Linked DNA regions of Catenuloplanes indicus. The main gene of each other region encodes a partner of the protein of the gene in region 2 in a complex. Links are inferred from orthologs where the notes say so. Each region holds a gene or a part of one and is shown on either strand. Other genes may lie near its edges. The genes, in order: J2S42_RS12795 and rny.

Region 1 (15,480 bases), 3.6 Mb from region 2 along the record:
GCGCGACCGCGCTCCGGTCCTGGGTGACCGCGAAGTCCTCCAGTTCCGCGTCCGGGCGCCGGGCCAGCTCGACCACCTCGCCGCCGGTCACCGCGACCAGCGTCGCCAGATCGGAGTTCGCGTCGGTACGGGCCAGCACGGTCGCGCCGCCGTCCGCGAACCACCCGCGGTCGGTGTTGCCGCCGGTCAGCGGCAGCGGCTCGGCCTTGCCGGTCGCGACGTCCAGCACCTCCAGCCAGCGGGCACTGCGCGGCCCACGGCGCAGCAGCGCCCGGGACCCGTCCGCGGTCACGTCCAGCAGGTAGAGCATCTCGCCGGTGCACAGCTCGTGCCGCGCGCCGGTGGCCACGTCCAGCACCATCGCGCACGCGGTGGCGCCGGTCTCCGTGACGGCCAGCCGCGACGAGCCGGGGACCCAGTCGCCGAGCAGCACGGTCGTACCGTCGAATCCGGCGATCTGGTGGTTGTCACTGCCGTCCGGGCGGATCGCCCACGCTTCCGCGCGCGGCGCCCCGCCCGGGTTCGACACGTAGACGATCCACGCGCCGTCCGGCGACCAGGTGACCCGGGCGACGGGTTCGTCGCCGGTGGGCAGGAGTGTCGGGCCCGCGCCCACGGTCCGGGTGTCCCGCACCCAGACCCGCGGCGCACCGCTGAGATCGGAGACGAACACCACCCGGCCGCCGTCCGGCGCCGGGCTCGGTGACCAGCTGTCACAGGTCGTCGGGGACCAGCCGGGCGGCATCGGCGCGGGACCGCCGGGCGGCGGCACTGCCAATGCGGGAACGACGGGTCCGGGCAGCGTGGTCGCGCCCCCGAGCTCAGCGGTCATCTACACCCCGATCCGCTGGAGCCATAGCTCCAGCAATCCCAGTTGCCACAGCGCGTTCGAGCCGAGCGTCGTGCGCGTCTCGTTCGGCGCGTCGAGCAGCTCGGTCACGTATTCCTTGCGGAAGAGTCCCCGCTGGCGCGCGGCCGGCGCGGAGAGGGCGTCCCGCACGTCGTCGAGCAGGGGGCCCGAGAGGTGGCGGATCGCCGGCACCGGGAAATAACCCTTCGGCCGGTCGATCACCTCGTCCGGGACCACGCCCCGGGCAGCGGCCTTCAGGATGCCCTTGCCGCCGTCGGCCAGCTTGAGCTCTCCCGGCATGGCCGCCGCGAGTTCGACCACCTCGTGATCCAGGAAGGGTACGCGGGCCTCCAGCCCCCACGCCATAGTCATGTTGTCGACCCGTTTGACCGGATCGTCCACCAGCATGACCGTGCTGTCCTGGCGCAACGCCGCGTCCAGCGCGGTCTCCGCGCCGGGCCGGGCGAAGTGCGACCGTACGAACTCCAGGCTGGCGTCCGCACCCAGCGCCCATTCGGGGGACAGCTGTTCCATCAGCTCGGTGTGCCGCCGGTCGAAGAACACCCGCGCGTACGCCTCGGCGGCCTGCCCCCGGGGCACGCCGGCGAGCGGCGGGTACCAGTCGTAGCCGGCCAGGATCTCGTCCGCGCCCTGCCCGGACTGGACCACCTTGATGTGCTTCGCGACCTCCTGGCTGAGCAGGAAGAACGCGACGCAGTCGTGGCTGACCATCGGCTCGCTCATGGCCGCGATGGTGTCGTGGACCGCGGGCTGGAACCGGTCCGCACCTATCTTGATCTTGTGGTGCGTGGTGCCGAACCGGCGTGCCATCAGGTCGGAGTAGAAGAACTCGTCGCCGCTCTCGCCGCCGGCCGATTCGAAGCCGATGCTGAACGTGGTCAGCCCGGTCTGGCCCTGCTCGGCCAGCAGCGCGACGATCAGGCTGGAGTCGAGGCCGCCGGAGAGCAGCACGCCGACCGGCACGTCCGCGACCATCCGGCGCTCGACCGCGGTGCGCAGGCGTGACATCAGCGCGTCCTGCCACTCGTCCGGCGTCATGATCGAGGTCCGGGCGTGCACCGGCTCCCAGTAGACCGTGTCCGTGCGCCGCCCGTCCGAGGTGATCACCCGGACCGTGGCCGGCGGCAGCTTCCGGACGCCGCGCAGGATGGTCATCGGCGCCGGCACCACCGAGTGGAACGTCATGTAGTGGTGCAGCGCCACCGGGTCCAGCTCGGTGTCCACGCCACCGGCCGCGAGCAGCGCCGGAAGCGTGGAGGCGAACCGCAGGCCGCGCGCGGTCTCCGCGTAGTAGAGCGGCTTGATGCCGAGCCGGTCGCGGCCGAGCACCAGCGTGCCGGTCTCCCGCTCGACGATCGCGAACGCGAACATGCCGTAGAAGCGCTCGACGCAGCGCACACCCCACCGGTGGTACGCCTTCATGATCACCTCGGTGTCCGAGGTGGAGCGGAACGTGTAGCCGGCCTGCTGCAGCTCGGTGCGCAGCTGCCGGTAGTTGTAGACGCAGCCGTTGAACACCATGGCCAGGCCGAGCTCGTCGTCGACCATCGGCTGCGCGCCCTCGTCGGACAGGTCGATGATGGCGAGGCGGCGGTGGCCGAGCGCGGCGGGGCCCTCGGCCCAGAGGCCCGCCCCGTCCGGGCCCCGGGACTCCAGGCACGGCAGCATGCGCCGGACCGCCTCGGGGTCCGGCGCGGTGCCGTCGTATCTGAACTCGCCACCTATTCCGCACATGACAGACCTCCCATGCGAGCGATGGGCACCGTCATGGTGCGGCCGACCTGTTCAGACTGGGTAGACCGCATTACCGGAATATGACGGTGCCGTAAATGGTCGAACACGCAGCGCAGCGTTGTCGCTGTTCAGAACGGTTCGTCTACCCGTGACCGGGCTCCGGCAGTCCGGTGTGTGAGCTGTTCCTCCCCGGCTCGATGGTTATCCGAGCAGCCAGGTGTCCTTCGCGCCGCCGCCGCGGGACGAGTTGACGATCAGGCTGTCCTCCGGCGCCACCCGGGTCAGCGCGGCCGAGCCCACCTCGGCGCCGTCGCCGAGGAAGACGAACGCGCGCAGGTCCACGTGGCGCGGTGTGAGCCGGTGACCGTCGAAGACCGGGTGCGTGGAGAGCGAGACCACCTCCTGCGCGATCCACCGGTGCGGCGCGGCCGTGATCTGCCGGCGCAGCGCGGTGAGCTCGCTGTCCGACGCGTACGGACCGATCACGACGCGGTCGCCGCCGTATCCGTCGACCGGCTTGACCACCAGCTCGCCGAGCCGGCCGAGGATCTCCTCGCACTGCTCCGGCACGCCGCCCAGGTAGGTGGGCACGTCCGCGAGCAGCGGCTTCTCGCTCAGGTAATACTCGATGAACTTCGGCACGTATGCGTAGATCGCCTTGTCGTCGCCGACGCCGTTGCCCAGCGCGTTCGCCACCGCCACCCGGCCGGTGTGCACCGCGGAGAGGATCGGCCAGCCCAGCGGCATGCCGTCCGCGCCGGGCGCGTGCAACAGCTCGTCCTCGTCCATCCGCAGGTAGATCACGTCCACCCGCTGCCGCCGGCCGTGCTGGACCAGGAACACCGCGCCGTCCTCGACCTGGAGGTCCGTGCTGACCGCGGCGGGCACGCCCATCTCCAGCGCCAGCAGCCGGTGCTCGAACCAGGCCGAATCCTCCGGGCCCCGGCTCAGCACCACGATCGACGGGTCGTTGCCCGCGGCCGGTGGCGCGGCCGCGACCAGCGCGCGGCGCAGCATGGCCGGTGTGTCGTCGACCGGCAGCAGGTTGTCCGGCAGCGGCAGCTCCGGCAGCACGGAGAGGGTCAGGCGGCGGTTCTGGATCGCGTACCCGATGCCGGACGGCACCCGCAGGTTGTCCTCCAGCACGTGCCAGCCGGTCTGCCGGTCCTTGACCAGGTCCATGCCGGCCACCTGGACGCGGGTGGACTGCCGCCGCATCAGCGCGCCGGTCGGCTTCAGGCCGGGGGAGCCGTCCACCACCCAGGCCGGGATGATGCCGTCCTTGACCACCCACCGCTCGTCGTAGACGTCGCGCAGGAACGCGTCCAGCGCGCGGGCGCGCTGGGTGAGCCCGGCGCGCAGCGTCGCCCACTCGTCCGCGGCGACCAGCCGTGGCACCAGGTCGAACGGGAACAGCCGGGTGCTGGCCTCACCGGCCACGCTGAACGTCACGCCGCGCGCCCGCTGCTCCTCGTCCCGCAGCTGTTCGCGCTGCCGCAGCTCCTGCGCGCCGAGCCGGTCCAGCGCGCCGACGATCTCGCGGTACGCCGCGGGCGGCCCGGTGTCCGGGAACATCTCGTCGGCCGCGCTGGCGTAGTCGGCCAGCCGGGCGCCCGGGCCGCTGGCCTCGCGTACCGGCTCGCCGCCGCGCGTCTCCGCCAGGACCAGATCGACCACGTCCGCCAGCCGTCCGCGACGGGTGAACGCGCGCCGCTGCCGGGCCGCCGCGCTGCTCTGCCGCAGCGCGCGCTCCAGCAGATGGGTGACCTGGTCCCAGTCGCCGGTCTCCTCCAGGTAGGGCCGCAGACCGGCGGTCAGCCGGCGTAGCGCCTCGGCCGCGGGCACCGGCTTCGGTCCGCGCGGCAGGTCGATCAGGTCGCCCTCCAGGCCGGAGCGCGCGGCCCGCCAGAGCGCGGCGCGCAGCACCGGCGGCCGGGCCGGCGTGTACGGCGTACCCGCGCGCACCCGGTCGATCTCCTGCCGGACCACGGCCCGGAACAGGCCGGCCAGCAGCACCACGGTCTCCACGTCCGAGCTGGCGTCGGTGATCCGCAGCTCGACCGTGGGCACGTGCGCGGACGGCCGTACGTCGAAGTAGATCATCGCCGGGTCGCTGATCGTCTCGGTCGCGATCAGCTCGCGGACCAGCGCGTCGTGGTCGGCCGCGCTGGTCACCTGCCCGGGGTCGCCGGCCGTGGGCCAGCGCTGCCAGACCAGCGAGCGCACGCTCGCGTACCCGCTGTCCTGACCCATCCAGTACGGCGAGCTGGCGGAGAGCGCGAGCAGCGACGGCAGCACCGGCTGGACCCGCTGCGCCACGGCCACGGCCAGGTCGCGGTCGTCGATGCCGACGTGCACCTGGGCGCCGCAGATCAGTTGCTCGCGGGCGAGCATCTGGTACTCGTCGAGCATGTGCCGGAAACGCGCGGTGGGCGTGATGTCCAGGTCGTCGCCGTTCAGCAGCGGTACGGTGCCGGCCGCGGCGATGCCCAGGCCGGCCGCGTCCGCCACGCCGACCGCGAGCCGGCGCAACCGGACGATCTCCTCGCGGAGGTCGTCGAGCGTACCGGTGACCGCGGTGTTCGTCTCCACCACGGAGCGCTGCAGCTCGGCCGTGAAGGAGTCGGACGGCAGCCGGTCCAGCAGTTCACCGGCACGTGGCACCAACTCCCGCGTCTCCAGGTCGATGACGTGGAACTCCTCCTCGACCCCGAGCGTGAGGGCGTTCGAACCCGGTTTCGGGTCCGGCAGGGCAAGCGTCGTGGCGTCTTGCGGAGTATCGACCATTCTCGTTCCCACCTCGTGGTGCCGACTGTTCGGGAACTGTTCCCAGGGCACATGCCGACTGTGTTTCGGGCCGGTTAAGGTGCGCGACCCGCTGGCCCTCTTTACCCGATCATGGGTCGCCGCACGCACCCCCTGGATGGGGCGCCACCATCAGCATGGGTGAGGATGGTGCGCGATGACATACCGCTACTTCTATGACTGTGAATTCATCGAGGATGGTCGAACGATCGACCTGGTCTCGATCGGCGTGGTGGACGAGAACGGCCGGGAGTTCTACGCGATCTCCACGGAATTCGACGGTACGCGGGCCACGCCGTGGGTGCGCCGCAACGTCCTCGACCGCCTCCCCTCTCCGGGTGACCCCGCCTGGAAGTCACGCGAACGGATCCGCGACGAGCTCTACGAGTTCCTGGTCCAGCCGATCCGCGGCCGCACCGGCGAGCAGCTCGACCTGTGGGCCTGGTTCGCCGCGTACGACCACGTGGTCCTGGCCCAGCTCTGGGGCGCGATGCCGGCGCTGCCGCGAGCGATCCCGCGCTTCACCAAGGACCTGCGCCAGCTGTGGGACGACAGGGGCCGCCCACCGCTGCCCGACGCCGAGGCCGACCGCCACGACGCCCTGGTCGACGCGCGCCACAACCTTGCGCGGTGGAGAGCGATGACCAAGCCCGGAACGTGATGCCCGGTTTTGGCATCGCGTTCCGGGCGTCCGGGTTTTGGTCTTGGTTTCTGACGTGATGCCCGGTTTTGGCATCGCGTTCCGGGCGTCCGGGTTTTGGCTGAAGCAAAGGCGTAGCGCGCGTGACATCGGGGTGTAGCCGGGGTCTGCTGCGGGGGTGCGAAGTGACGCCGACTACAGTCTGCGATGACGGCCCGCCCCCGGCCGGCAACGTGGCTTCCGGGGTTCGGTGCCGAAAAGCTTGCACGTTGTGTGGAGGGACGAGCCAATATGCGTATCGGCGTGCTCACCGGTGGCGGCGACTGCCCCGGCCTGAACGCGGTCATCCGCGGCGTGGTCCGTAAGGGCGTCACGGTCTACGGCCACGAGTTCGTGGGTTTCCGTGACGGCTGGAAGGGCCCGCTCGAGGGTCTGACCATGCCGCTCGGCATCCCGCAGGTCCGTGGCATCCTGCCGCGCGGCGGCACCATCCTCGGCTCGTCCCGGACCAACCTGTTCAAGATCGAGAACGGTGTCGAGCGGGTCAAGGAGAACCTGGCCAACCTCGGCGTGGACGCGCTGATCGCGATCGGCGGCGAGGACACGCTCGGCGTCGCCACCAAGCTGGCCGACCTGGGCGTGAACGTCGTCGGCGTGCCGAAGACGATCGACAACGACCTGAACGGCACGGACTACACGTTCGGCTTCGACACCGCGGTCAACATCGCGATGGAGGCGATCGACCGGCTGCACACCACCGCCGAGTCGCACCACCGCACGCTGATCGTCGAGGTCATGGGCCGCCACGCGGGCTGGATCGCGCTGCACGCCGGTCTCGCCGGTGGCGCCAACGTCATCCTGCTGCCGGAGCGCGAGTTCGACGTCGACCAGGTAGCGGCGTACGTGGAGAAGCGCTTCCAGCACGAGTACGCGCCGATCGTGGTCGTCGCCGAGGGCGCCCAGCCGCTCGCGGGCCAGATGGTGCTGCAGAACCAGGAGCTGGACAGCTTCGGCCATGTCCGTCTCGGCGGCATCGGCCAGTGGCTCGCCGAGCAGCTGGAGGCGAAGACCGGCAAGGAGGCCCGCACGGTCGTGCTCGGTCACATCCAGCGCGGTGGCACGCCGACCGCGTTCGACCGGGTGCTCTCCACCCGCTTCGGCCTCTCCGCGATCGACGCGGTCAACGAGGGCGACTTCGGCAAGATGGTCGCGCTGCGCGGCACCGACATCGTGCGCATCCCGCTGATCGAGGGCACCGGCGAGCTCAAGACCGTCCCGCTGGAGCGCTACACCGAGGCCGAGGTCTTCTTCGGCAGCTGATTGTCCATCTGTTCAGGCGTCCCCCGTGCCGTCCGCCGGCACGGGGGACGCCCGTCTGCGGGGAGCGACCGATGAGCGAGCGGACCATCGCGGTGCTGGGCACCGGGACGATGGGCGGGCTGGTGCTGGCCGGCCTGCTGCGCGGCGGCCACCCGGCCGATCGTGCGCTGGCCACCGCGCGCCGCCCGGAACGCGCCGATGAACTGCGCGCCCGGCACGGCGTCCGGGTGGTGGACAACGCCACCGCCGCGGCCGAGGCCGAGGTCCTGGTCATCGGCGTGAAACCGCAGGACGCGGCCGCGCTGCTGGCCGAGATCGCCGGCGCGGTGCGGCCCGGCACGCTCGTCGTGTCCCTCTGCGCCGGTCTGACCACCGCGTTCTTCGCGCGTCGACTGCCCGAGGGCACGCCGGTGGTCCGGGTCATGACCAACACCCCCGCGCTGGCCGGTGCCGCTATCTCGGCGATCTCGCCGGGTGTCCATGCGGCCGACGCGCACGTGGCGCTGGCCGAGGAGCTGTTCCGGCCGCTCGGCGCCGTGCTCCGGGTGCCGGAGAAGCAGCAGGACGCGGTCACCGCCGTCTCCGGCTCCGGTCCCGCGTACGTCTACCTCTTCGTCGAGGCGATGATCGAGGCCGGTGTGCTGCTCGGCCTGCCTCGGGCGACCGCACGCGAGCTGGCCGTGCAGACCGCGCTCGGCTCCGCCACCATGCTGCGGGAGTCCGGCGAGCATCCGGTCACGCTGCGCGAGGCGGTTACGTCGCCGGGCGGCACCACGGCCGCCGCGCTGGCCGAGCTGGAACGCCATGGGCTGCGCGCCGCGGTGCTGGATGCTCTTGGTGCGGCCCGTGACCGGGCGACCGCGCTGGCGCAGCAAAACACCTGATCAGGTAGGTGTGGAAGCTGCACACCGGAAAGATGCACGGCCATTCACCGGGCCGTTTATTCATTCATCCAGGTAGGGCTATCGCACCCTCACTCCTCCCCGTTACGGTCAAATGACAGCGAGTAATTGACTGCTGACCGGGGAGGTGCACCATGCGAGCAACCGGACGAAGCCTGACCCTCGGTGGGGCGGCCCTTGGCGCGACGACCGCGATGCTCTGGGTGGCCACCCCCGCCTCCGCGTTCGCTCACGACAAGGTCACGAACCCCTACCTCCACGCACTGCTGGACGTGCTGAGCCTGGCCGTCGTGATCTCGCCCGTCGTCTCGGCGTACCTCTGGGGTGCCCGGCGCCGGGGCCTGCTGATGGCCCTGGCCGGCCTGGTCCAGATCCCGGTCGCCGTCATCGCGTTCCTGCCGATCGTGCCGCCCGCCGTACACCTGCTGCTGTTCGGCGTCGCGGTCGGCCTCACCATCGGTTCCATCAGGTTCGTGCGCGGATCCGTCCCTTCCCCCGCGGCCGCGACCGAACCGTCCCGTGGGTGAGTGACCGGCTGCCACCGGCACTCACCGGCGAATTCCGGGATTGAGGGTCCCGGAGTGAACCCCGCTGTCGGCTGCGGAGGCCGGCCAGTCCCTGGGCATCGACTGGCCGACATCCTCTGTGGCCGGCGGCGGCACATCCGGACCGGAACCGCACGGGTCGGCGGCGGGCGAGTCACTGAGGTCCATGGGGAGCACGTGATCCCCGACCGTGAGGGCAGTGACCCGCCCGCCGTCCCGGTGCTCCCGAACCGGCGGACATCCCGGCGCCGGCACACCCCACCGGCCGGACCGGTCCCGCAGCGCGGTGAACCGGCAGTGCGCCTCACCGACGAACCCCCAGGCCATGAAGATCGTCTCGCCCGCGTAGCTGTAGACGCCGACCGACTCGATCCCATCCGCGCCCGCCCGCCGGTGAAACTCGGCCCGCAGACCCGGCACGACCACGCCGTCGAGGTCCGCGTCCGCCACGACACGATGCGGCGAGAAGAGGGATAGATCGGGCAGGAGCATGTCCTGATCAACGAATGCCCCATACTGAGGGTCGTGTTCACACTGGCCGAGGCCCGGCAGCTGATCGCCACCCTGCGTCCCCGCATCGACGAACTGATCACGCTCCGCGCCGACCTGGCGGAGCTGAAGGCCGACCTGGCCGACGGTCTGGAAAGCCCGTTCGGCGGCGTCGCCGAGATCAAGGCACTCGACGCCCGGATCTACGCCACGGTCGAACTCCTCGAACAACACGGCATCCAGATCAAGAACCTGGCCCCGGTTCTACTGGACTTCCCTGGCGAACTGGACGGCCGGCCGATCCTCTGGTGCTGGCTCGAAGGCGACCGCAGCATCGACTGGTACCACCGGCTGGAGTGCGGCTTCGCCGGCCGCCGGCCGACGTGATGTGCCCGCTTCCGGCCGGGTGAGTTCCGCATGCTCCCGCGGGCAACGGTCGTCGCCGGCGCTCCTCCCTGCGGGGTCCGAGGCGACAAGGGCGTCCTGCCGTGCGGTGCCCGGCTTCTCTGACGTGGCCCGCTTGTCTTGGCGGCGGCTGGCTCGGGCTGCGTCAACCGGTTGCTTCCGCGTCGCTGGTTGCTTCCGCGTCGCTGGTTGCTTCCGCGTCGCTCGTTCCTCTGGTCGTGCTGCTTCTCGTGCGTTGCGCAGCATTGCTTGATCCGGAGCGGCGGTCGGCTTGGTCTCGTTCACGCTGGGCGTGATCGGGCGCTGCGCGCCCGATATTTCGGTATATCGGTGGCGTCCGTGGGGTGCTGTGGTGTGGTGGGTTGCGTTGTAGTGCGGTGCCTCCGGCGGGTCTCGGGCTCCGGTGCATGGCGGGGCTTTCGGCGGGTGCGGGGTCCGTGGGGCCGGCTGTTTTTTCGTGGGTGGGATGGGTTGCGTCTGTGGGCCGGGATGCACCGCCTGCCGTCGCCCGGGCGAAGCCGAGCAGATCTTCGGCAGGGCCGCCGGCTTTGGTCTAGGTCGGCAGGGTCGTCGCTACGCGCCGTCCGTGCCTTCGTTGCGGCTGCGTCGTGTGCGGCGGCTCTGCCGAAGATCTGCACCCCAGGGGTGGTCGACGGCAGACGGTGCATCCCGGCGGTGCCGGTCTGTGCTGGTGCACGAAAGCGAAAATCGATACCGTCGCCGTTTCCGTGAGTTGTGTTCTATTTGTAGTCGCTAACGATTCTGTCGAAGTGACGGGCTGGTGCCGCTGGAAATGCCTGGCGAGGCGGGAAGGTCTCGTATTGCGAATGGTGCACGATCGCATGTAGGCCGGACGCCGTATCTGGGTCTGCAATGATCGCTATTCCGTGGAAAGCTTTCCCTGTGCGCCAGATGCAGCTGTTCACGTCGGCAGAATTGGCCGTGATGCGGGATCGAAACGCTTCACGGAACATTCTGCTGACCGTGCCGCCGGTGTCGCTGGGTGGTCGTGTGTGTGCGGATCCGCCGGTGTCCCGGGAGGATCAGCTGCGGCCTGCGCCGCCGGTGTCGCTGGGCGGTCCTCTGCCTACGAAGCCGTCGGTGTCCCGAGGTGATCACGCCTCACCGGCGGTGTCGCCCGGTGGTCGTGTTTCTGCGGAACGGCCGGCGTCCCGGAGCGATCACCTGCTTGCCGCGTTGCCGGTGCCGCCTGGGGATTGCGTTTCCGTGAGACCGCCGGCGTCCTGGGACGATCACGTGTCTGCCACGCCGTCAGAATCTCGGGATGATCACCCACCGGCGGCGTCGCCGGTGTTTTCGGATGGTCGCGTGGCTGCTGCTTCGCCGGTGTCTTCGTGTGGCCGCGCGTTTGTCGCCGGCGATCACATGCCCTCCGGGCGCCGGAAGGCCTCCAGTGTCTTCGCCGAGTCCTCGGCAAATCCTGATCGGCGGCGCCAGCGCGGAATTCCTGCTGCCCGGCCCTGCTCGCAGGCCGCCGCCGCTGCCGAAAGTAATTCCGGCTCGCGGGCCGCCGTCGTTGCCGGAAGTGATTCCGAACGAGGGCATTCCGAGAATCGGCCATTCGCAGCCGCGCCGGGATCGACAACTCGCCGAAAGGCACGATCTGCCGCCGGAGAATATCGGCAGTGATGAAGTGCTACCGTAAGAGCGGTCATAGGCGAGAAGGGCCCGGCGTGGGATCGCCTTGCGGAATTCCACATGATGCTTCAGTAGCGTCACGACGGCCGGTATCGCATTATGTCGGGGTGGCGTGGCCGCCCTGAACGGTCCTCGAAAGGGTGGATTCAGGGCGGTTGCCATTCTCGACGCGGGCCGCTGACGTCTCGATTGCGCGGCAGGTGACGCCCGGGGCTAGCGAGGGAGTGCCTTCTCGATGGCCTCGCGGACCTCGGGGGCGTCCGGCTGGGTGGCGGTGCGGAAGCGGGCGGCGACCGTGCCGTCGGGGGTGACGAGGAACTTCTCGAAGTTCCAGCGGACGTCGCCGGCCTCGCCGTCGGGGTCGGGGGCCGGGACCAGCTCGGCGAAGAGGGGGTGGCGGTGGGGGCCGTTGACCTCGACCTTCTCCGTCATCGGGAACGTGACGCCGTAGGTGGTGGCGCAGAATTCGGCGATCTCCTCGGCGGTGCCGGGTTCCTGGCCGCCGAACTGGTTGCACGGGGCGCCGAGGACGACCAGGCCGCGGCTGGCGTACTCCTCGGCGAGGGACTCCAGGGCGCTGTACTGCGGGGTGGAGCCGCACTTGGAGGCGACGTTGACGATGAGCAGGGCGCTTCCGCGGAAGCGGGCGAGGTTGGCGGGGTCGCCGGAGAGCGAGTTGATCTCCACGTCGAAGACGGTCATGGAACTGGACATTACGCCGAGTAGGCGTCCGGAACGTCCGTTGCCCTAAGAAATTGATAAATCCATGTATCGGCATCTTGACGGAAACCTGACACCGGCCTTCACTCTTAGGAAAGTTTCCTAATCGATCTGGAGACGCCATGAGAAGATCCGTCCGCCGTGGGCTGCTGGCGGGTGCGGTCGTTGCGGCCCTGGCCGCCACCGCAGTCCCGGCCGTCAACGCGATGGCCGCGGGCAGCATTGCCGCCACCTTCACCGCCAGCTCCGACTGGGGGACCGGCCACGAGGTCGCCGTCAAGGTGACGAACGGCTCCGATGCCGCCGTCGCCACCTGGAGCATCACGTTCACGCTTCCGGCGAGTACCTCCATCAGCAGCTCCTGGGACGCGGACGTGACCCGGAGCGGCAACACCTACACCGCCGTCAAGAAGAGCTGGGCCGGCAGTCTTGCCCCCGGCGCATCGGTGACCTGGGGTTACGTGGGCACCGGCACGTTCGCGGCGCCGACCAGCTGCACGATCAACGGCGTGTCGTGCGGTGGTGGCACGACGCCGCCGACCACGGCGCCACCCACCACCGTGCCGCCGACCACGCAGCCGCCGACCACCCCGCCGCCCACGACGCCACCGCCGAACCCGGGTGGCAAGAAGGTCGTCGGGTACTTCGCCGAGTGGGGCGTGTACGACCGGCAGTACCACGTGAAGAACATCGACACCAGCGGGTCGGCGGCCAAGCTGACCCACATCCTCTACGCGTTCGGCAACACCACCGGCGGCCGCTGCTCGGTCGGCGAGACGTTCCCGGCGTACGAGAAGTCCTACACCGCGGACCAGAGCGTCAGCGGCGTGGCGGACACGTGGGACCAGCCGCTGCGCGGCAGCTTCAACCAGCTGCGCCAGCTCAAGGCGAAGTACCCGCACCTCAAGGTGATCTACTCGTTCGGCGGCTGGACCTGGTCCGGCGGCTTCACCCAGGCCGCGCAGAACCCCACCGCGTTCGCCGAGTCCTGCTACAACGTGGTCGAGGACCCGCGCTGGGCGGACGTGTTCGACGGCATCGACATCGACTGGGAGTACCCGAACGCCTGCGGTCTCACCTGTGACTCCAGCGGGCCGAACGCGTACAAGAACGTGATCGCGGCGCTGCGGGCGAAGTTCGGCCCGAACGCGCTGATCACCTCGGCGATCACGGCGGACGGCAGCAACGGCGGCAAGATCGACGCCACCGACTACGCCGGCGCGATCAACAACCTCAACTGGCTGATGCCGATGACGTACGACTACTTCGGCGCGTTCAACGCGCAGGGCCCGACCGCCCCGCACTCGCCGCTGACCGCGTACAACGGCATCCCGACCGCGGGCTTCAACTCGGACGCCGCCATCCAGAAGCTCAAGGCCAAGGGCATCCCGGCCGACAAGCTGCTGCTCGGCGTGGGCTTCTACGGTCGCGGCTGGACCGGCGTGACCCAGGCCGCACCCGGCGGCTCCGCGACCGGCCCGGCGCCCGGCAAGTACGAGCCCGGCATCGACGACTACAAGGTGCTGAAGAACTCCTGCCCGGCGACGGGCACGGTCGGCGGCACGGCCTACGCGTACTGCGGCGGCAACTGGTGGAGCTACGACACCCCGGCCACGATGACCGGCAAGATGACCTACGCGAAGCAGCAGGGTCTCGGTGGCGCGTTCTTCTGGGAGTTGTCCGGCGACACCACCAACGGCGAACTCATCACCGCCGTGAAGAACGGTCTCAACTAGGTATTCCCTTCGCAAGGACGCCTGCCCTCACCACCGTCCACCCGGTGGTGAGGGCAGGCCCTTTTATCGGGTGGCAGCGCGCGATTCCGCGCGCTATCGTGTTGCTCATGTTCGGCATGAATGGGCTTGAGGTGCGCACCGGCGGTTGCCGGTCCGGCGCGCTCGCCGCCGTGCCCGGACGACTGGATAGCTGACCCTTCTCCCGCTCCAGCAGGACCGGAGGAGAAGGGTGCTCTCGTCGTACCCCCGTGTGGTGTTGATTCCCTGGGGGTTCTGTCGCGCGGTTCTGGCGCGGAGCCATGCTATTTCACAATGGCCGCGGAGTGGCGTCCGCCCGCGTTTTGCTGTCCGCCTTCGAAAAGCATTCCAATGAATTGGGAAAGGTCATGGCGAAGAGCCAGTTCGTGCGGACGAAGCCGCACCTCAACATCGGGACGATGGGCCACGTCGACCACGGGAAGACCACGCTGACCGCGGCGATCACGAAGGTGCTGGCCGAGCGGTACCCGCAGGTCAACAGCTACGTGTCGTTCGACGGGATCGACCGGGCGCCGGAGGAGGTGCAGCGCGGGATCACCATCAACATCGCGCACGTGGAGTACGAGACGGCCACGCGGCACTACGCGCACGTGGACATGCCGGGCCACGCCGACTACGTGAAGAACATGATCACGGGGGCGGCGCAGGTGGACGGCGCGATCCTGGTGGTGTCCGCGCAGGACGGGTCGATGCCGCAGACGCGCGAGCACGTGCTGCTGGCCCGGCGGGTCGGCGTGCCGCACCTGGTGGTCGCCATCAACAAGGCGGACGCGGTGCAGGACGAGGAACTGCTGGACCTGGTCGAGCTGGAGGTGCGGGAGCTGCTGTCCGAGTACGGCTTCCCGGGCGACGAGGTGCCGGTGGTCCGCGTCTCCGCGCTGCAGGCGCTTGCGGGCGACCCGCGCTGGACGCAGTCGATCGCGGACCTGCTGGCCGCGGTCGACGGCTACGTGCCGGAGCCACCGCGGGACCTGGCGGAGCCGTTCCTGATGCCGATCGAGAACGTGCTCACCATCTCCGGGCGCGGCACCGTGGTCACCGGCGCGGTCGAGCGCGGCACGTTGCGCCTCGGCGAGCCGGTCGAGGTGGTCGGGCTGGGCGAGCCGATCCAGACGGTCGCGACCGGCATGGAGACGTTCGGAAAGAGCCTGCTCGCAGCCGAGGCCGGGGACAACGCGGCCGTGCTGCTGCGCGGCGTCAAGCGGGACCAGGTCGCCCGCGGCCAGGTGCTGACCGTGCCCGGCTCGGTGCGGGCGCACCGGCGGTTCCGGGCCGAGCTGTACGCGCTGACCGCGGCCGAGGGTGGACGGCACACGCCGTTCCTGGCCAACTATCGCCCGCAGTTCTACTTCCGGACCGCGGACGTGGCCGGTGCGATGGACCTCGGCGACGTGCAGATGGTCATGCCGGGCGACACGGTGTCGCTCGGCGTGGTGCTGGACCGGCCGGTCGCGATGGCGACCGGGCTCGGCTTCGCGGTGCGCGAGGGCAACCGGACGGTGGCCGCGGGGACCGTGACTGAGCTGCTGGATTAGCGGGCCGGGGCCGCGCTTCCCAGTCAACAGGAAGCGCGGCCCTCCGTTTTCCGATGATCAACCGGCCGCCGTAATGTGGT
Region 2 (15,552 bases):
GAGGATGGGCAGATGAGCGACTGGACCGCCTACGGTCGGGTGGACGCCGACGGCACGGTCTACTGCAAGACCGCCGATGGCGAGCGCGTGGTCGGGTCCTGGCAGGCGGGAACGCCCGAGGAGGGCCTCGCCCACTTCGCGCGCCGCTTTGCGGACAAGGTTACCGAGGTCGACCTCATCGAGGCGCGGCTGAAGTCCGGAGCAGCCGACGCGGCGCACTCGCTGGCCAGCGTGAAGCGGCTGCGGGCCGAGCTGGCCGAGGCGCACGTGGTCGGCGACGTGGACGGGCTCGCCGCCCGCCTCGACCGGCTGACCACGCAGGCCGAGGAGAGCGCGGCCGCGGCGAAGGCCGCGAAGGAGACCGCCCGGACCGAGGCGCAGGCCCGCAAGGTCGCGCTGGTCGAGGAGGCGGAGAAGATCGCCGCCGAGTCGACCGGGTGGAAGGCCGCGGGCGACCGCCTCAAGGAGATCCTCGACGAGTGGAAGACCATTCGGGGGATCGACAAGAAGACCGACGGTGAGCTGTGGAAGCGGTTCGCGGCCGCGCGGGACGGGTTCACCCGGCGCCGCGGCGCGCACTTCGCGACGCTCGACGGCCAGCGCAAGCAGGCCCAGGGCGCGAAGGAAGACCTGGTCAAGGAGGCGGAGGCGCTCGCCTCGTCGGAGGACTGGGCCGACACCGCCGCCCGGCTGAAGGACCTGATGGCCCAGTGGAAGGCCGCACCCCGCGCCTCGAAGGAGGCGGAGCAGCGGCTGTGGGACCGGTTCCGGGCCGCGCAGGACGCGTTCTTCTCGCGCCGGAGCGAGGTCTTCTCCGCGCGGGACGCCGAGCTCAAGGGCAACCTGGAGCGCAAGCAGGCGCTGCTGGCCGAGGCCGAGGCGGTCGACGTCGACGCCGACCCGAAGGGCGCGCAGAACAAGCTCCGCGAGATCCAGGGCCAGTGGCACGACATCGGCCGCGTCCCCCGGGAGAACATGGCGAGTCTCGACCGCCGCATGCGCGCGATCGAGGACAAGCTCCGCCAGGCGATGGACTCGGCGTGGCGCCGCACCGAGCCGTCCGCCAACCCGCTGCTCGCCCAGATGCGCGACCAGGTCTCCGAGGCCGAGCAGCGGCTGGAGCGGGCCAAGGCGGCCGGCGACGCCAAGCGCATCCGCGAGGCGGAGAAGGCGCTGGAGAGCAAGCAGCAGTTCCTGAAGCTCGCCGAGCAAGCCGGCTGAGAAGAGCACGATCCAGGAGCGCCGGGGGTACGGGCCGTCCGTACCCGCGGCGCTCTTGTCTTTGCCGTGTCCGTCGATGAGAATCGATCGCGGAGCCGAGGGCAGCCCCAGTGATTCCGGGCATCCTCATGAATGGAGCTCCGTTACATGTCACGCAGACGGTTCACCGCGCTCGGCGCGGCCGTCGTCACCGCCGCCGGGCTGCTCGTCGCGCTGATCGGCGTGCCCTCCGCGAACGCGTCCACCGGCACCGGGTACCTGCACACCGACGGCAACCGCATCGTCGACTCGACCGGCGCCACGGTCCGGATCACCGGCATCAACTGGTTCGGGATGGAGACGGACAACAAGACGTTCCACGGTCTCTGGTCGAACAACCCGTGGCGCGGCCAGGTGGACACGATGGCGCGGCTCGGCTACAACACGCTGCGCATCCCGTACTCGAACGACGCGCTGAAGGCGGGCGCGACCGCGTCCGGCGTCAACGACTTCGTCAACCCGGACCTGGCCGGCCTGAGCCCGTTGCAGATCCTGGACAAGGTGATCGAGTACGCCGGGTCGAAGGGCATGCGGGTCATCCTGGACCGGCACCGGCCGACCGCGGCCGGGCAGTCGCCGCTCTGGTACACGCCCACGGTCTCGGAACAGACCTGGATCGACGACTGGCTGATGCTGGCCCGCCGCTACGCGGGCAACACCACGGTGATCGGTGCGGACCTGCACAACGAACCCCATGCCGAGGGTACGAATCCGGCCGCGACCGGCGCGTGCTGGGGCTGCGGCGATCCGCTGCGGGACTGGCGGCTCGCGGCCGAGCGGGCCGGGAACGCGATCCTGGCGGTACAGCCGAACTGGCTGATCTTCGTGGAGGGCGTGTCCTGTCCGAGCGGCGGCTTGTCCGACGTGTGGGACGGCGATCCCGGCAACGACGAGGACTGCGGCTGGTGGGGCGGGAACCTGTCCCGCGCGGGCACCCACCCGGTGCGGCTGGACGTGGCGAACCGGCTGGTCTACTCGCCGCACGAGTACGCGACCTCGGTCTACCACCAGGACTGGTTCGACGACCCGGCGTACCCGGCGAACATGCCGGCGATCTGGGACCGGTACTGGGGCTACCTGTACAAGCAGAACATCGCGCCGATCATGATGGGCGAGTTCGGTACCACGCTGGCGAACGACATCGACCGCGTCTGGCTGACCGAACTGATGCGCTACACCGGCACCGGCGTGACCGGGATGTCGTTCACGTACTGGTCGTGGAACCCGAACTCGGGTGACACCGGTGGCATCGCGAACGACGACTGGACCACGGTCAACCAGGCGAAACAGGCGATCCTGCAGCCCTACCTGATCGCGCCGTCGCCGGGCGGCGGGACCGGCACGCCGACGCCGACCGGCACCGCGTCGCCGACCGGCACCGCGTCGCCGACGCCGGGCACCGGGACCGGCGCGTGCACGGTCACCTACCGGCAGGACAACGCGTGGCAGGGCGGCTTCCAGGGCGCGATCACGGTGACGAACACCGGCACCGCGGCGGTCAACCCGTGGCAGGCGCGCTGGACCTGGCCGGCCGGTGTCACGCTGGCCAGCGGCTGGAACGCCACCGTCAGCCAGTCCGGCACCACGGTCACGGCCGCGGGCCCGGCCTGGTCACCGTCGCTGGCACCGGGTGCGTCGGTCTCGATCGGCTTCACCGCGAACGGCACCGCCACGCCACCGATCTCGCTTCAGCTCAACGGCGCCGGCTGCGCCTGATCATGCCGAAGGGCATCCCCGCGTCAGCGGGGATGCCCTCTCGGTCTTGCGGCCACGGATCCCGCAGGGCGGAGCGCCAGCGACGACCGTTGCCCGCGGGAGCGTACCCCTGCTGCCGCCCCGGCCCCCGCCCCTAATCAGGAGTGAACGCCGAGCCCTCGCCGGAAGCGGGTATATCAGCTCCTAATGGGTTTGGCAGGCGCTGACCGCGACCGGGAGCGGCGCCGGGACGCCGATCGTCGGGAGGCCGAGGTTGACGCCCGGGGTGCGCGGCGAGCGGCCGGCCGCCCAGGCGTCGCCCGCGCGCGTGGTGCGGTGGCTGATCGGTGCGCCGTCCGCGTTGAGGTGGTGCGGTGCCGCGTAGGTGATCTCGGTGTGCACGATGTCGCCGGGGCGGATCGCGGCGCCGAGGTCACCGGTGTCGAAGTGGACCAGGCGGCCGTCGCGGGCGCGGCCGGACATCCGGCCGGTGCGCTCGTCCTTGCGGCCCTCGCCGACCGCGACCAGCAGCTCGACCTCGCGGCCGACCTGTGCCCGGTTCTCCGCCCAGGTGATCTCCTCGACGACCTCCATCAGGCGGCCGTAGCGCTCCTTGACGACCTCCTTCGGCACCTGGGAGTCCATGGTGGCGGCGGGCGTGCCGGGGCGCTTCGAGTACTGGAACGTGAACGCGGACGAGAAGCGGGCCTCCCGGACCACGTCGAGCGTGGCCTGGAAGTCGGCCTCGGTCTCGCCGGGGAAGCCGACGATGATGTCCGTGGTGATCGCGGCGTCCGGCATGGCGGCGCGCACCTTCTCGATGATGCCGAGGTAGCGCTCCTGCCGGTACGAACGGCGCATCGACTTGAGCATCGCGTCGGACCCGGACTGCAGCGGCATGTGCAGCGAGTGGCACACGTTCGGCGTCTCGGCCATCGCGGCGATCACGTCGTCGGTGAAGTCCTTCGGGTGCGGGCTGGTGAACCGGACCCGCTCCAGGCCCTCGATCTCGCCGGTCGCGCGCAGCAGCTTGCCGAACGCGTAGCGGTCGCCGAACTCGACGCCGTAGGAGTTGACGTTCTGCCCGAGCAGCGTCACCTCCAGCACGCCCTCCGCGACCAGCGCGCGCACCTCGGAGAGCACGTCGCCGGGACGGCGGTCCTTCTCCTTGCCGCGCAGCGACGGCACGATGCAGAACGTGCAGGTGTTGTTGCAGCCCACCGAGATCGAGACCCAGCCGGCGTACGTCGACTCGCGGCGGGTCGGCAGCGTGGAGGGGAAGACCTCCAGCGACTCCAGGATCTCCACCTCGGCGTCGGCGTTGTGCCGGGCGCGCTCCAGCAGCGCGGGCAGCGAGCCGATGTTGTGCGTGCCGAAGACGACGTCGACCCAGGGCGCCTTGGCCACGATGTCGCCGCGGTCCTTCTGCGCCAGGCAGCCGCCGACCGCGATCTGCATGCCCGGGTGTGAGTCCTTGACCGGGCGCAGGTGGCCGAGGTTTCCGTAGAGGCGGTTGTCCGCGTTCTCCCGGACGGCGCAGGTGTTGAAGACGACCACATCAGGGTCGGCGTCCTGCGGTGCGCGCACGTAACCGGCCGCCTCGAGCAGGCCGGATATGCGCTCCGAATCGTGCACGTTCATCTGGCAGCCGTAGGTGCGCACCTCGTAGGTGCGGGCCTCGGACGGCGCGGGAAGGGCTGCGGTAGTCATGGCATGACCAGCGTATCCGGCGCACCCGGCGACCGGTGAATCCGGCCCGGCCCGGCCGGGTGCGGAGGGTGGCTACCATCGGTGCCGCTTGCGCGGGGATGCGGTCAAGTGTTGCCTCTCCGTGACCAACAAGGCTGCTTCCTGACACAAGGGCACCCTTAAGGTTTTGCCCACAGGTCAGAAGCGATCAGAGGTACGAGGGGGACGGTGACAAGCGTGGCAGAGGGCGAGCCGCTCATCGTGCTGGACCGGGTGAACAAGCACTTCGGGCCCTTGCACGTGTTGCGAGACGTCAGCCTCTCGATCGACCGGGGCGAGGTGGTCGTGGTGATCGGCCCGTCGGGCTCCGGCAAGTCGACGCTGTGCCGCTCGATCAACCGGCTGGAGCCGATCAGCGGCGGCACCATCACGTTCGACGGGCAGCCGCTCCCGGCGGAGGGCAGGGCGCTGGCCCGGCTCCGCAGCGACGTGGGCATGGTGTTCCAGTCGTTCAACCTCTTCGCGCACAAGACGATCCTGGAGAACGTGACCCTCGGGCCGATCAAGGTCCGCAAGGAGAAGCCGGCGGAGGCGAAGGAGCGCGCGATGGCGCTGCTCGACCGCGTCGGCATCGCGAACCAGGCGGAGAAGTACCCGGCGATGCTCTCCGGTGGGCAGCAGCAGCGGGCCGCGATCGCGCGGGCGCTGGCCATGCGCCCGAAGGCGATGCTCTTCGACGAGCCGACCAGCGCACTCGACCCGGAGATGGTCGGCGAGGTGCTGGACGTGATGACGTCGCTCGCCAAGGAGGGCATGACCATGGTCGTGGTCACGCACGAGATGGGCTTCGCCCGGCACGCGGCGAACCGGGTCGTGTTCATGGCGGACGGTCAGCTCATCGAGCAGGCCGCGCCGACCGAGTTCTTCGCGAACCCCACGAGCGACCGTGCCAAGGACTTCCTGTCGAAGATCCTGACCCACTGAGATACGTCCACTGCGGAGGGGCCGTCGCACGGCACCCCGTGACGAAGAAGGAGATTCAGATGCGTGTTTCGCGGATGGCGGCGGTCGCCACGGCCGCGGTCATGGCCCTTTCCGTCGCCGCCTGTGGTGGCGGGGAAGACGCCGGCAGCGGCGGCGGGGGCTCCGGCGACGGCGTGATCGGCAAGGCCGCGTCCGGCAAGCTGATCATCGGCGTCAAGTCCGACCAGCCGGGCCTGGGCCTGCAGACCGGTACGACGTACGAGGGCTTCGACATCGAGGTCGGCAAGATCGTGGCGAAGGGCCTCGGCCTGGACCCGGCGAAGGTGGAGTGGAAGACCACGGTCTCCGCCAACCGTGAGCCGTTCATCGAGCAGGGCCAGGTCGACCTCGTGATCGCCACCTACACGATCAACGACGACCGGAAGAAGAAGGTCGCGTTCGCCGGGCCGTACTACGTGGCCGGTCAGGACCTGCTGGTCAAGACCGACTCCACGATCACCGGGCCGGAGGGCCTGGACGGCAAGAAGGTCTGCTCGGTGGCGGGTTCCACGCCGGCCAAGCGGATCAAGGAGGAGTACCCGAAGGTCGCGCTGCAGGAGTTCGACTCCTACTCCAAGTGCGTGACGGCGCTCGGCGGTGGCCAGGTGGACGCGGTCACCACGGACGACATCATCCTCGCCGGCTACGCGGCGCAGGCGGAGTACGCCGGTAAGTTCAAGGTCGTCGGCAAGCCGTTCAGCTCGGAGCCGTACGGCATCGGCTTGAAGAAGACCGACACCGCGGGCTGCACCAAGATCAACGAGATCCTCAAGGCCGCGGTGGACGACGGCACCTACAAGGCCGCGTGGGACGCGACGCTCGGCAAGGGTGGCACGCCCGCGCCGACCTTCGACGCGTCCAAGCTGTCCAACTGCCCTGCCTGACAATCCGCACACCATCCGCGGGGCCGGCCCTCTTCCTGGCCGGCCCCGCGTCGTACCCCGGCTAGGAAGCGAGTCATGGATCTTCTGAGCGATCCCGACAACCTGGACCTCTATCTCACCGGTTTCAGCTGGATCCTGCGTCTCACCGGCGCCGGTGCGCTCGGCGCACTCGTGCTCGGCGTGATCCTGGCCGGTTTCAGGGTCTCCCCCATCCCGGTGCTGCGCGGCTTCGGTGCCGCCTGGGTGAACATCTTCCGCAACACCCCGTTGACGCTGATCATCTTCTTCTGCTACTTCGGTCTGTTCTCCACGCTCGGCCTGTCGCTCGCCGAGGAGATCGACGTCAACAACTTCTGGCTGGGCGTGATCGGCCTCTCCGTCTACACGGCCGCGTTCGTCTGCGAGGCGATCCGCTCCGGCATCAACACGGTGCCGGCGGGCCAGGCAGAGGCGGCACGCGCGATCGGGCTGTCGTTCTTCCAGGTGCTGCGCATGATCGTGCTGCCGCAGGCCGGCCGCGCCGTGATCGCGCCGCTGGGCAGCATCTTCATCGCACTGGCGAAGAACTCCACGATCGTCGGCACGATCGGCCTCGCCGAGTCGTCGAACGCGATGAAGACGCTGATCAACGACTACGGCAGCCAGACCATCCTGATCTTCCTGATCTTCGCCGGTACGTTCGCGGCGGTCCTGATCCCTACCGGCTACCTCTTCGGCTGGCTGGCGAACCGACTGGCGGTGAAGCGCTGACATGAGTACCGACGCGGTCCTCTACGACCACCCGGGCCCCCGCGCCAAGATCCGCAACCTGGTCCTCACGGTCGTCTTCGGCCTCGGGCTGCTGGCGCTGCTCTACTGGATCTACGTCAAGTTCGACCAGAAGAACCAGTGGGCGGCCGAGCTCTGGACGCCGTTCCTCGAGGCGAACACCTGGGTCAACTTCATCATCCCGGGCCTGCAGCAGACGCTGGCCGCCGCGCTCGTCGCGATGGTGCTGTCGCTGACGTTCGGCATCGTCTTCGCGGTCGGCCGGCTCTCCGACCACTGGTGGGTCCGCGTGCCGGCCGGCGCGGTGGTCGAGTTCTTCCGGGCCGTACCGCTGCTGCTGATGATCTTCTTCATCTTCTACGGCCTCCCGTACGTCAACGGCGGCGTCCCGATCCCGGCGTTCTGGGCCGTGGTCGTCGGCCTCACGCTCTACAACGGCTCCGTGCTCGCCGAGGCGTTCCGGGCCGGCGTCCGCGCCGTCCCGACCGGCCAGTCCGAGGCGGCGTACGGCATCGGCATGCGCAAGAACCAGGTCATGCGGTTCATCCTGATCCCGCAGGCCGCCCGCGCCATGCTCCCGGTCATCGTCAGCCAGCTCGTCGTCCTGGTGAAGGACACCGCACTCGGCTACATCGTGGCGTTCCCCGAGCTGATGCAGCGCGGCGTCAACGACCTCGGCGCCAACCGCGCCAACATCGTCGCCGCCGCGCTGGTCGCCGCCGCCATCTACATCGTCATCAACTTCCTCCTCACCTCCCTCGCCAGCTTCATCGAGCGCCGCACCCGCCGCCGCGGCATCCGCGTCCCGCGCAACGGCGCCAACCCGGTCCGCACCGCCGCACAGAACGTCGCCATGCCGGCCGGCATGGGCGGCGGAGCCGTCGGCGCATAGCACCCGATTCACCGGCGGAGGGCGCCCCTCGGGGCGCCCTCTCTGCTTTGCCACCCGACCACAATCACCCGAGGTACCACGCCCTTCGGCAACCTCGGCGGCGGCCGCCACCCATCGCGAGCAGCGCGGAGGGCGCCCCTCGGGGCGTCCTCTCCGCTTCGCGCCTACCTCCTGCTGGCTGGGTGCCGCATTCGTGGCGGTCACCGGCCGCGATGCTGACTGCTGCCCGCGAACCTGGCGCCGCTCGCACTGTCCGCGATGCCGACTGCCGCCCGTGGGCCGGTGCCCGCTTGGCTGCCGGGTGTCTGCCGGGCCCTGGGGTTGATGTCAGGCCGGGCCCGCAGGTCCGCACGGCTCCCGGATTCCGGCGCCGGTTCGGTGCCGCCGCGTGGCGGGAGCCGCGATGACCGGGTGAGTGGCCGAGCGGTCGCGAGGGTGACCACCCACCCGGCTTGCAGGGAGGCCGCCCGCGGCCGACCGGTGCCCGCGGGAGCATGCGGGACCGGAGCCGCCGGGAGCGGGAAAATCGGTTTCTCAGCGGGCGATCTCGGTGACCCGGGACTCGCGGACGACCGTGACGCGGATCTGGCCGGGGTAGGTCAGCTCCTCCTCGATCTGCTTGGCCACGTCGCGGGCCAGGACCGCGGCCGCGATGTCGTCGATGTCCTCGGGGCGGACCATGACCCGGATCTCGCGGCCGGCCTGCATGGCGAAGACCTTGTCGACGCCGCCCTTCCCGCCGGCGATCTCCTCGATCCGCTCGAGGCGCTTGACGTAGGCCTCCAGGCTCTCCCGGCGGGCGCCGGGACGGCCGCCGGAGCAGGCGTCGGAGGCCTGGGTCAGCACGGCCTCGATGGTCTGCGGTGCGACCTCGTTGTGGTGCGCCTCGATCGCGTGCACCACGTCCTCGGACTCGCCGTACTTGCGGGCCAGGTCCGCGCCGATCAGCGCGTGGCTGCCCTCGACCTCGTGGGTGAGCGCCTTGCCGATGTCGTGCAGGAAGGCACACCGCTTGATCGTGGGTACGTCCAGGCGCAGCTCGGCGGCCATCACACCGGCGATGTGCGCGGTCTCGACCAGGTGCTTGAGCACGTTCTGCCCGTAGCTGGTGCGGTAGCGCAGCCGGCCCAGATAGGTGACCAGCTCCGGGTGGATGTCGGTGATGCCGACCTCGACCAGCGCATCCTCGGCGGCGCGCAGGCAGAGGCGCTCGACCTCGTCCTTCGCGGTCTCGAAGACCTCCTCGATCCGGTGCGGGTGGATGCGGCCGTCCAGCACCAGCTTGTCCAGCGTGAGGCGGCCGATCTCCCGGCGGACCGGGTCGAAGCAGGAGAGCAGCACGGCCTCGGGCGTGTCGTCGATGATCAGGTTGACGCCGGTGACCGACTCGAACGCGCGGATGTTGCGGCCCTCGCGGCCGATGATCCGGCCCTTCATCTCGTCGCTCGGCAGGTGCAGCACGCTGACCACGCTCTCCGCGGTCTGTTCGCTGGCCACCCGCTGGATCGCGTCGACGACCAGGTGCCGGGCGCGGTCCTCGGCGGTGCTGCGGGCGTCGTTCTCGATGTCCCGGACCAGGATCGCGGCCTCGCGCTTGGCCTGGGCCTCGATCGACTCGACCACCTCGGTCTTGGCGGCGTCCGCGGTGAGGCCGGCGACGCGCTCCAGCTCGCGCTGGCGCACCTCCTCGGCGGCCGCGACCGCGGCCTCCCGCTCGGCCAGCGAGTTCTCCCGCGCGGTGAGATCGCTCTCCCGGTCGGCGAGCCGGCGTTCGCGTTCGATCAGCCGGTCCAGTTCCTCGGTGTGCTGCCGCTCCCGCTCGTCGATCCGGGCGGCGCGGCGCTCGACCTCGGCTGCCTGCTCCTTCACGGTCGCGTTGAGCAGCGCGACTTCGCGCTCGCCGCTGCGCCGGGCCGCGGCGCGGACCTGCTCGGCATCGGCCTCGGCCTGGCGGTGCGCGCGGTCCAGGATCGTGTCCGCCTCCGCGTGCGCGGCGTCCAGCACACGGCGTGCCTCGGCCCGGGCCGAGCTGGCCTCGGCGCGGGCGGCGGCGGCGTCGGTACGCGCGGCGGCGGTCTCGTTCTTCGCCTCCTCGACCGCGGAGGTGGCCTCGGCGGCGGCGGTCTGCAGCTTGGCGAGCGAGCGTTCCTGCTTGTCCTTCTGCGCGAGGAAGGCGGGGTCGTCCTCGGCGGGACGCGCGGGGGTAACCGGTTGCAGGCGGCGCAGGACTCGGACGACGTACGCTATTCCGCCCGCCACGAGGACGATCAGCACGAGCACGACGCCGAACAGCGCCACGGTCCACGCCGTCATCGCCGGGCCCGCTTCCCGGCCTCGTCGGCGCCCTCTCCGGCGTGCGTTTCGATCGTCACCGCCGCCTCCCCTCACCGTTCGCCCGCATGGACGCTCTGCAGCGGCACATGCGCCGTCTTGCGGCTCACGGACTTGCCCGACCGAGGCGGCTGGCCGTGGGTACGACCCACCGGGCGCATCCCTTCGGGCACGCTCCGGCAGGCCGAGGTATGTCAGGCCACCGTCGGCGCGGCCGGGCCGACGGTGGAAGACGTCATGACAGGGCTGCAACCTTGAAATGATGCCGTGTTGTTACGCGATCTATGTTGTGCGCTTAGCCTGCAATGGTCGGGCAATCCTCTTTGTACGCGAGGCTAGGTCGCGGAGGGCCGTTCGGTCAAGAAGACCTCATCCGGAAGCAGGTGGGACACACGGCACACGTGTGCTTACGCCCAGCTCATACTACCCAGTGGTTAACGACCGCACGCATGGGGGGTTTCCGCCGATCATGGACAAATCGGCCGGGCTGGATCGACGGCGGGACGGCGGGGTGCCGGCGACAGGTTGACCGCGTCGCGGCGGCCGATGACGGGCGGGTCTTCGGGGAGGCCGGGGCGGCGGTGACGGCCGGGACGGGCTCGGTCGCCGCTTACCGCGACTGCTTCCGCCGGGCCGGCAGCGAGATCGAGCGGCCGACGTCAACGGACACCGCGGTGTGACCGGTGGGGCGGCGCGTGTCGCGCGCACAGCAGCCTCGTAGGGCGTCCGACAGGCGCGACTCAGCGGCGCTGCACGGACAAGACGGCGTAGGAAGCGCCGCGGGTGACGACGGCCGCCCGGCGCTCCACGGACAAGGCGGCGCAAGCAGCGCGCGGGTAACGAGGGCTGCGCGGCGCTGGGCGGACAAGGCGGCGCAAGGCAGCGCCGCGGGTGACGAGGGCTGCGCGGCGCTGGCGATGAAGCGCAACCGACTCAGATCGGGTCCGAGTCGCCCCTCGCTGCATCCGCGAGGGCGTCCGGGTCGATCTGGTCAACCAGTTCGGCGTAGCCGTCGTCGAGGTCCTCGGCCTCGGCGGCCTGTGCCTCCATCGCGGCCTTGACCGCGCGGATCGCCAGGCCCGCCGGGTAACCCTTGCGGCCGAGCATGCCCACGACCCGGCGGAAGACCGCGTCCGGTTCGCCGCGAGCGGTGCGCACCTTCCGCTCGGCCAGGGCGAACGCCGTTGCCTCCTCCGTCTCCGGGTCGAGTTCGTCGAGGGCGGCACCGGCCGTCTCGGAGTCGACGCCGCGGCGGCGCAGTTCGTCGGCGAGGGCACGTTTGGCCAGGCCACGGCCGCGGTGCCGGGTGGTGACCCACTCCCGGGCGAAGGCGGCGTCGTCGATCATGCCGACCTCGTCGTAGCGCGCGAGGACCGACTCGATCACCTCGGCGGAGATCTCCCGTTTGGTCAGGGCGGCGGCCAGTTCGGCGCGGGTGCGCGGGCGGGTGGCGAGCTGCCGGAGGCAGATCTCCCGGGCCACCTCGGCCTCGTCGCGTGGCTTCGGTGCCGGCTTCTCCGCCGGGCCGTCACCGGCCAGGAAGTTCTCCGCGGACCCGAACCCGGCCGCTGCCACGCCCCGGCGCTGCCGTCGCCCGGCACGACCGGACCCACCGGATCCACGGTTGCCTGCACCCGAGCCATCGGAATCGGACCCGTCGACCCCGGAACCACCAGCACGCCCGAAACCGGAACCCCCGAAACCGGAACTACCGCCGTCAGAGCCACCAGCGCGACCGGCGCCGGACCCGGAGCCCCTGGAGCGCCCGGAACCGGAGCCACCGAAGCGCCCGGAACCGAAGCCGCCGGAACCGGCCTCGCCGGGATCGGACCCCGACTCGGCATCGCCGGGAACATCCGGGGACGCCGAGTCGTCGTGGGCGGAACTGTCCGAGCCGAACACCTGGTACTCAGGTTCGGCGGGACGTGTGGACGATCGGCGCGCCCGGGGCGGTGCGGCATCCCAGCCCCGCCCCGAACGCGCTCCGCGTCGGCCTGCCATTCGTCAGCCCGCGATCAGAAGTCGACCGGCGGCAATTCCGGGCCGCCGGCGGCGTCGCCGCTGGTCTGACCCACGCCGAGCTTCTCCAGGATCTTCTTCTCGATCTCGGCGGCGACGTCCGGGTTCTCCTTGAGGAACTCGCGCGCCTTCTCCTTGCCCTGGCCGAGCTGGTCGCCGTCGTACGTGTACCACGCGCCGGACTTGCGGATGATGCTCTGCTCCACGCCGACGTCGATCAGCGAGCCCTCGCGGGAGATGCCCTTGCCATACATGATGTCGAACTCGGCCTGCTTGAACGGCGCCGCGACCTTGTTCTTCACGACCTTGACGCGGGTGCGGTTACCGACCACGTCGGTGCCGTCCTTCAGGCTCTCGATGCGGCGCACGTCGAGCCGGACCGAGGCGTAGAACTTGAGCGCCCGGCCACCGGTCGTGGTCTCCGGCGAGCCGAACATGACGCCGATCTTCTCGCGGAGCTGGTTGATGAAGATAGCCGTGGTGTTCGAGTTGTTGAGGATACCGGTGATCTTGCGGAGCGCCTGGCTCATCAGGCGGGCCTGCAGACCCACGTGGCTGTCGCCCATCTCGCCCTCGATCTCGGCGCGGGGCACCAGGGCCGCCACGGAGTCGATGACGATGATGTCGAGCGCACCGGAGCGGACCAGCATGTCCGTGATCTCCAAGGCCTGCTCACCGGTGTCCGGCTGGGAGACGAGCAGCGCGTCGGTGTCGACGCCGAGGGCCCGTGCGTACTCCGGGTCGAGCGCGTGCTCGGCGTCGATGAACGCGGCGATGCCGCCGGCCTTCTGCACGTTCGCGACGGCGTGCAGTGCAACCGTGGTCTTACCGGAGGACTCCGGACCGTAGACCTCGACGACTCGGCCGCGGGGCAGACCACCGACGCCGAGCGCCACGTCGAGCGCGATGGAGCCGGTCGGGATGACCGCCATCTGGGCGACCGGGCGCTCGCCCAGCCGCATCACGGAACCCTTGCCGAACTGCTTGTCGATCTGCGCCAGAGCAAGCTCGAGCGCCTTTTCGCGGTCAGGACCTGCCGCCATTGACCCCACCCCTACATTCGCCGACTTCGCGGGCGTCTTCGAAGAACCTTTCGTCACGCGCAACACGCTAGGCGCTGGGTATGACAAAAACAGCCTCCGGGGGCCGCCGATGCCGAACCCTTACCCGGGAACGCACGATAGCCGAACACATGTACGAGATCCACACGACACGCCCGAACGGGTGTTCTATTCAGCGCAGCTTCGCCGGCACGCGATCGGGATAAGCAGCGCAAACGGCCCGCCAGACCACGACGGTGGCCACTCCCGAGTCGAGCGCCTCCCGCACGGTCCGACCACCCAGCGTAGTCAGCACCTGGTCGCTGGCGAGGCTCGGCGCGTAGCCGGCACCGAAAACCTCGTCCATCCGCTGCCAGAAATCTGTCAGCCGCACTCACGTCTCCTTGACCGAAACAGCACCCTTGGACCGCAACGCTAGCGCCAGAACCGGCAGCGCGGCCATCGCGGCCAGCACGGTCAGCGTGCCATATCCGGCCAGCGCCACGACCGCGCCGCTGAGCGCGCCCGCACCCGCCCCGGCAACGCCCATGACCAGGTCGGACAGGCCTTGGACCGCGGGCCGGCCGGCGGCCGGGACGGACTCGGAGAGCAGCGTCGAGCCGCCCACCATCGTGCCCGACCAGCCCAGCCCGAGCAGCGCCAGGCCGAGCGTCAGCCGCGGGGTGTCGTGCCCGGCCGTACCGGCGACCGCGCATGCCGTGATCAGCAACACCAGCCCGCCGATGATCACGGGCCGGCGGCCGTACCGGTCGGCGAGCCATCCGGTGACCGGCGACAAACCGTACATGCCGGCGATGTGCACGCTGAGCACGATGCCGACGACGCGCAGCAGGTCCGCGTCCGCGTGCCCCTCCCCCAGGTGGACCGGTGTCATCGACATCACCGCGACCATCACCAGGTGGCCGGTGGCGACGGCCGCGATCGCCAGCCGCGCCTCGGGCAGCCGGGCCACCACGCGCGCACCGGCCCGTACGCCGGCGGGCCGCCGGAAGTCAGGAGCGGACGAGCCGTCGAGGGTACGGGCGAGCAGCAGCGGATCCGGCCGGAGCAGACCGAACAGCACCAGCGAGGCCAGGGTGAACGCCACGGCGCTGACCACGAACGCGCCGCTCAGCGCGGGCAGGTGCAGCCCGGTCACGGCCCGGTCCGCGAGGTCGGCCAGGTTCGGCGCGGCCACCGAGCCGATCGTGGCCGACCACACCACCAGCGACAGGTCCCGCCCGCGGCGCGCGGGCGCGGCGAGGTCCACCGCGACGTACCGTGCCTGCAGGTTCGCCGCCGTGCCGCCGCCGAACAGGAACATGCCCAGGAACAGCAGCGGTACGGAACCGGCCACGACCGCGAGCACGACCAGCACCGCGCCGAGCGCGCCCACCAGGTACGCCAGCGCCATGCCCGGCCGCCGCCCGCGCGCCTGCACGATCCGGGTGACCGGCACCGCGAGCAGCGCGCCGCCGATCACCGCGCCGCTGCCGGGCAGGCCGGACAGCCCGACGCCGGCCATCCGCGCGGACAGCAGCGCGCCGACCGTGATGCCGATCGCCACCCCGATCCCGCCGATGATCTGCGTGGCGACGAGCAACGCGAGCGTGCGCCGCTGCACCCGGCCGGCCGACGCCGTAACGTTCATGACAACCCCCGACCACGGTGCGAGACACTCACGGTAGCCGGACAATTGATCATGTCAATGCGGTGGCCGCCACGCGCAGGTCCGCGACGAGTCCGTTGTACGCCGCCTCCCGGTCGTCCGCGCGCAGCACCGCGGACGGGTGGATGGTGGCCAGCGCCTTCGCCTCGTGGCCGCTCGGGAAGTCCGCCGGGTGCTGCGCGGACGCCGGCCACGGCATCAGCTGACCGCGCTGCCGGGTGACCCGGAACGACGGGCCGAGCACCGCCTTGGCCGCGGTCGCGCCGAGCAGCACCACCAGCG

Evidence for each region.
Region 1: rny (region 2) and J2S42_RS12795 share a complex: the UniProt entries of both Bacillus subtilis proteins name them as parts of the possible RNA degradosome complex. The link is inferred for Catenuloplanes indicus from one-to-one orthologs.

The regions. Positions count from the first base shown.
Region 1 is NZ_JAUSUZ010000001.1:2,852,336-2,867,815, reverse strand. The notes cover bases 5,464-8,355. They hold J2S42_RS12795 (6-phosphofructokinase), read left to right. Parts: upstream 5,464-6,341; coding sequence 6,342-7,370; downstream 7,371-8,355. Other genes in these bases: proC (pyrroline-5-carboxylate reductase), read left to right, coding at 7,442-8,254; J2S42_RS12800 (polyadenylate-specific 3'-exoribonuclease AS), read left to right, coding at 5,568-6,071. In the rest of the region: J2S42_RS12815 (S9 family peptidase), read right to left, coding at 1-832; J2S42_RS12810 (N-acetylglutaminylglutamine amidotransferase), read right to left, coding at 833-2,605; J2S42_RS12805 (carboxylate--amine ligase/circularly permuted type 2 ATP-grasp protein), read right to left, coding at 2,807-5,392; J2S42_RS12785 (hypothetical protein), read left to right, coding at 8,407-8,799; J2S42_RS12780 (hypothetical protein), read right to left, coding at 8,821-9,267; J2S42_RS12775 (DUF2203 domain-containing protein), read left to right, coding at 9,343-9,693; J2S42_RS12770 (glutathione peroxidase), read right to left, coding at 11,584-12,072; J2S42_RS12765 (glycosyl hydrolase family 18 protein), read left to right, coding at 12,213-13,826; tuf (elongation factor Tu), read left to right, coding at 14,213-15,400. UniProt on the Bacillus subtilis protein: Catalyzes the phosphorylation of D-fructose 6-phosphate to fructose 1,6-bisphosphate by ATP, the first committing step of glycolysis.
Region 2 is NZ_JAUSUZ010000001.1:6,465,895-6,481,446, reverse strand. The notes cover bases 8,136-11,099. They hold rny (ribonuclease Y), read right to left. Parts: upstream 10,525-11,099; coding sequence 8,746-10,524; downstream 8,136-8,745. Other genes in these bases: J2S42_RS29400 (amino acid ABC transporter permease), read left to right, coding at 8,136-8,211. In the rest of the region: J2S42_RS29430 (DUF349 domain-containing protein), read left to right, coding at 13-1,221; J2S42_RS29425 (cellulase family glycosylhydrolase), read left to right, coding at 1,369-2,976; tRNA (N6-isopentenyl adenosine(37)-C2)-methylthiotransferase MiaB, read right to left, coding at 3,160-4,665; J2S42_RS29415 (amino acid ABC transporter ATP-binding protein), read left to right, coding at 4,882-5,628; J2S42_RS29410 (glutamate ABC transporter substrate-binding protein), read left to right, coding at 5,688-6,551; J2S42_RS29405 (amino acid ABC transporter permease), read left to right, coding at 6,627-7,301; more of J2S42_RS29400, read left to right, coding at 7,303-8,135; J2S42_RS29390 (regulatory protein RecX), read right to left, coding at 11,476-12,081; recombinase RecA, read right to left, coding at 12,558-13,604; J2S42_RS29380 (DUF3046 domain-containing protein), read right to left, coding at 13,795-13,995; J2S42_RS29375 (MFS transporter), read right to left, coding at 13,996-15,252; J2S42_RS29370 (UdgX family uracil-DNA binding protein), read right to left, coding at 15,302-15,552. UniProt on the Bacillus subtilis protein: Endoribonuclease that initiates mRNA decay. Initiates the decay of all SAM-dependent riboswitches, such as yitJ riboswitch. Involved in processing of the gapA operon mRNA, it cleaves between cggR and gapA.